Regions from separate parts of the Bacillus sp. NMTD17 genome, predicted to be linked through region 2. Evidence: a T-box and tRNA genes for the amino acid it is inferred to sense, from the RefSeq annotation. Region 2 holds a T-box; the other holds one or more tRNA genes.

Region 1 (2,395 bases), on a different contig from region 2:
GATGGCTTTGTCGATATGGCCATTCGCTTTGTTGAGTAAATCCTTGGCTGTTTTTTTGTCTGTGTTTGTTTGGAGCATGACGATGGCGGTTTTGACTTCTAAGTCTGCTGCTTCAAGAGTCTTCACGGCTTGTTCATAGGAAGCGTTTGTCACATGTTGAATGATGGTGATGGCGCGTTCTTTTAATTTATGATTGCTGACTTTTACATCAACCATCAGGTTTTCATATACTTTACCTTGTCTGATCATGACAGAGGTGGAAAGCATATTTAAAATCATTTTATGAGCGGATGCGGCTTTCATTCGTGTTGACCCAGTGATGGCTTCTGGTCCTACAATGACTTCAATGGCGCAGTCTGCCAGCTCGCTAATTTCTGCTTGTTCATTGCAGCTGAGGGCTACTGTTTTTGCGCCGATGGATTTAGCGTAGTTTAAAGCGCCGATGATGTAGGGTGTCCTGCCGCTGGCGGCGATACCGACGACCGTATCTTTTGATGTCAGGTGAATGTGTACTAAATCCTGTTTGCCGGCTTCTTCACTGTCTTCCACATCTTCGGCAGCATGTGAAAAAGCAGAGTCGCCGCCTGCCATGATACCGACAATCACATCAGGTGAGACGCTATAGGTAGGGGGACATTCAACAGCATCCATCACGCCAAGTCTGCCGCTTGTCCCGGCTCCTAAATAAACGAGTCTACCCCCATTTGAAATGGATTCATAGGCGAAGTCACTTGCTGTTTTGACATGTGGTAGGACACGGTTCACTGCTTGAGCGACCTTCATATCTTCTTCATTGATCAGCTGGAGTATTTCGAGCGGATCTGCTTGTGATATTCCCATTGTGTTAGGGTTTCTTGATTCTGTTGTCAAAGAACGCAATTGAGATGGCTGCATGCGACATTCCTCCTTATTTCTTCATTTTCAGTATATTCAGTGTGATATGAAATTTCAACATTATATTTAAATATTGAAATTATATTTCACTCGAAACGTTGTGCTAACTGGAGGTAAATAATTAGAAAATAAAAAAAATAAAAATCCCCTTTACAAAAGGGGGACAACCTGTATATAATAACTTTTGTCAGCTTCACGGAAACAGCAAACTTGACAAACTGGCCCGTTGGTCAAGCGGTTAAGACACCGCCCTTTCACGGCGGTAACACGGGTTCGAATCCCGTACGGGTCACCATGATGTGGAGGATTAGCTCAGCTGGGAGAGCATCTGCCTTACAAGCAGAGGGTCGGCGGTTCGAGCCCGTCATCCTCCACCATATGCCGGTGTAGCTCAACTGGTAGAGCAACTGACTTGTAATCAGTAGGTTGGGGGTTCAAGTCCTCTTGCCGGCACTGTTTTTTCTTTATCAATTCCATATGTGGAGGGGTAGCGAAGTGGCTAAACGCGGCGGACTGTAAATCCGCTCCCTCCGGGTTCGGCGGTTCGAATCCGCCCCCCTCCACCATTTTTGGGCTATAGCCAAGCGGTAAGGCAACGGACTTTGACTCCGTCATGCGTTGGTTCGAATCCAGCTAGCCCAGTTAAGACACCTTTTTCAAAAAGGTGTCTTTTTTTATGTTGGCAGACGGAATGTATAACTATTCAAAATATTGTTGAGTTGAGTCAGAAGGCATCGAGAAAGTAAAATATAAGCATGAACGGAAAGGGGATGTACATATGGGAGATCAAAAGAAGGTCACGATTGTCGGAGTTCCGATGGATTTGGGTCAAATGAGAAGGGGCGTCGATATGGGACCGAGTGCGATTCGGTGTGCAGGCGTAAAAGAAAAATTGGAATCGCTTTCATTTGATGTGGAGGATCTCGGCGATATTTTGGTTGAACAAAGAGATGATGAGAAAGGTTTATATACAAGTGAAAAGCTAAAAAATTTAACGGAGAATGCTAGTGCGAATCAGCTGCTAGCTGAGAAGGTTGACAGTATTGTGCAATCAGGCTCATTCCCGCTCATTTTAGGCGGTGATCACAGCATTGCGATAGGAACACTTGCGGGGGTAGCCAAGCATTATGAAAACTTAGGTGCCATTTGGTATGATGCACACGGTGATTTAAATACAGAGGAAACCTCTCCTTCTGGAAATATACATGGTATGCCGCTTGCAGTCAGTCTCGGCCTTGGGCATGCTGATTTAACGAACATTGGTGGTTATTCCCCTAAATTGAAGCCTGAGAATGTTGTTATAATTGGTGCTCGATCCTTAGATGAGGGAGAGCGGGCATTGATTAGAGAGAAAGGCATTAAAGTGTATACGATGCATGAAATAGATCGTTTAGGGATGACAAGGGTGATGGAGGAAGCCATTTCATATTTAAAGGAAAGAACAGATGGTGTCCACCTGTCGCTTGATTTAGACGGACTAGATCCAGCGGAGTGCCCTGGT
Region 2 (2,395 bases):
GGCTTAATACCGGGTACAGTTGCATTAAATGTCCTTGGCTCAAGCTTTGTCAGCGGCAATTATGCCGCCTTAGTGATCGTTTGTTTGATTTATCTGATCTTTATCTCCGTTCCGCTCATTTTAAAAAGAAAGATGCCTGATTTATTTTAGGCGTCTATTTTTTATGTTTCCCCCATATATATGTAACAGATGTCGTTAGGGGGGACAAACATGCTTGAAATAATCTTTGAAGATGAATATGATACCGCCGCTTTTTTACATCTTGCTGAACACTTGGACAGTCGGCATCACATGTCAATTCAACAAGGGAAAGACCGGCTTCTCATAGAGGCGAAGGAATCAGAAGAAGGACTTGAGCCCATTGTGCGGCCATTACTGGTTCACTTTTTTTTGGAATGCAAAGAAAATGAGCGCATGCGCAGCATCCTTGAAAACACCTATTTATTTAAAGATCCTGAAGAGCAGCACCAAATTCTTTCAATCGCCCACAGTATTATGAACGGGGATTTAGATGATATTCCCGGCATTCATCAAGAACCGTCAAGAGAAGCCCTGTTAACAAAGGAGCTTGAGACCATTTCTTTACAGCAAGGTATTTTTTCAATTGGTTCATTTATGACATTTAGACTGTCAGAGTATGACAGGAGGCTGAAGAACTATGTTGAAGTCTCCATTGAAGAATACAAAATGGAACAAGAATATCAAAACTTCATTCAATCCCTTCGAGACTATGTGATGGCAAGAGAACCTAAGCTCGAAAAAGTACATGTTGTGCATCAGGACCGCCTGATGATTTGGGAATTTCGGTACGCTTCTGAGCGTGATCAAAAACAATACATAGACAGACAGTTTGTAAGAGAGCATCCAATGTATATTGATTCGCAGCTGATTGCACCACTCGTATCCATAGCGCCGCAAAAGATTGACCTATTTACAAATGATACGGGTCACTCGATGGTGCAGACCATTCAAAATATTTTTCAAGAAAGGGTCGAGGTATTCCCGGCTCAATCATTTCAAGAACAGAATGTTCAATTTGTACATGACCATTTGGAACAGAAAAGTGAAAAGCTTTCTTGATTTTCACGAAAAAACGTTTTATAATACGGTGTAACTTCATACAGAGACCGTATTGATAAGGACATGAACAAATGAACACCCGCTTAAAGAGAGGGAAGCCGCGGCTGAAAGCTTCCTAGCAGAGGACCATTTGCTTTACCACCTTTGAACATCAGCTGTGAACTTTTTAGTAATGGCTGACGGGAATTCCCGTTATCGAACCACAAGCCGTGTTTGCTTATGAAAACGTAAGCTGCAAATACGGGAAAAAGGGTGGAACCACGATTCCGTTTATTCAACCTCGTCCCTTTCCAGGGGGCGGGGTTTTTATATTGCCAAAAAAAGGAGTGACCAGAGATGTCAGAACAAATTCAACTTACATTTCCAGATGGAGCAGTCAAGGAGTTTGACAAAACAGCTACAACAGAAGACATCGCGGCATCAATTAGCCCGGGCCTAAAGAAAAAAGCGCTTGCCGGTAAATTGAACGGCAAAGAAATAGATCTGCGTACGCCGCTATTAGAAAGTGGAACAATCGAGATCATCACAGATAAAAGTGAAGAAGCACTCGACATTATGCGCCACAGCACAGCACATTTGCTAGCACAGGCGATCAAACGTCTTTATGGAAAAGAGCATCATGTCCAGTTTGGCGTAGGTCCTGTGATCGAAAATGGTTTCTACTATGATGTCGACATCGATGTTGCCATCACACCTGAAGACTTACCTAAGATTGAAAAAGAAATGAAAAAAATCATTAACAGCAATTTGCCAATTGAGCGAATTGAAGTAACAAGAGAAGAAGCGAAAAAACGCTTTGAAGCGATTGGTGATCAATTGAAGCTTGAGCTGTTAGAGGCGATTCCAGAAGGTGAAGCCGTGACGATTTATGAGCAGGGTGAATTCTTTGACCTCTGCCGCGGCATTCACTTGCCATCAACAGGGAAAATCAAAGAGTTTAAGCTGTTAAGCCTTGCGGGTGCATACTGGAGAGGTGACAGCAACAATCAAATGCTTCAGCGTATTTACGGTACAGCTTTCTTCAGCAAAGAAGATTTAAATGAGCACTTACGCCTGCTTGAAGAAGCGAAAGAACGCGATCACCGTAAACTAGGAAAAGAGCTGAAACTGTTTGCGAACTCTCAAAAGGTAGGTCAAGGTCTACCGCTTTGGCTGCCAAAAGGCGCAACGATCCGCCGTGTTATTGAGCGTTACATTGTCGATAAAGAAGTACGTCTTGGTTATGAGCATGTGTATACACCAGTTCTTGCGAATGTCGAATTGTATAAAACTTCAGGGCACTGGGCGCATTATCAAGAAGACATGTTCCCAGTGA

Evidence for each region. A T-box is a leader RNA that pairs with one kind of tRNA and senses whether it is charged. The one in region 2 lies ahead of thrS (threonine--tRNA ligase), so its partner is inferred to be a tRNA-Thr.
Region 1: it encodes a tRNA-Thr, which carries the amino acid that the T-box ahead of thrS (threonine--tRNA ligase) is inferred to sense. The anticodon was not compared.

Annotation. Positions count from the first base shown of each region.
Region 1 is NZ_PVRH01000004.1:10,131-12,525, forward strand. Features, by position in the region: gene murQ (N-acetylmuramic acid 6-phosphate etherase) at 1-894, opposite strand, end outside; tRNA gene C6347_RS12465 (tRNA-Glu) at 1,115-1,189, shown strand; tRNA gene C6347_RS12470 (tRNA-Val) at 1,196-1,271, shown strand; tRNA gene C6347_RS12475 (tRNA-Thr) at 1,275-1,347, shown strand; tRNA gene C6347_RS12480 (tRNA-Tyr) at 1,376-1,460, shown strand; tRNA gene C6347_RS12485 (tRNA-Gln) at 1,465-1,536, shown strand; gene rocF (arginase) at 1,673-2,395, shown strand, end outside.
Region 2 is NZ_PVRH01000005.1:76,577-78,971, forward strand. Features, by position in the region: gene C6347_RS14620 (TVP38/TMEM64 family protein) at 1-150, shown strand, start outside; gene ytxC (putative sporulation protein YtxC) at 211-1,080, shown strand; T-box leader at 1,124-1,371, shown strand; gene thrS (threonine--tRNA ligase) at 1,417-2,395, shown strand, end outside.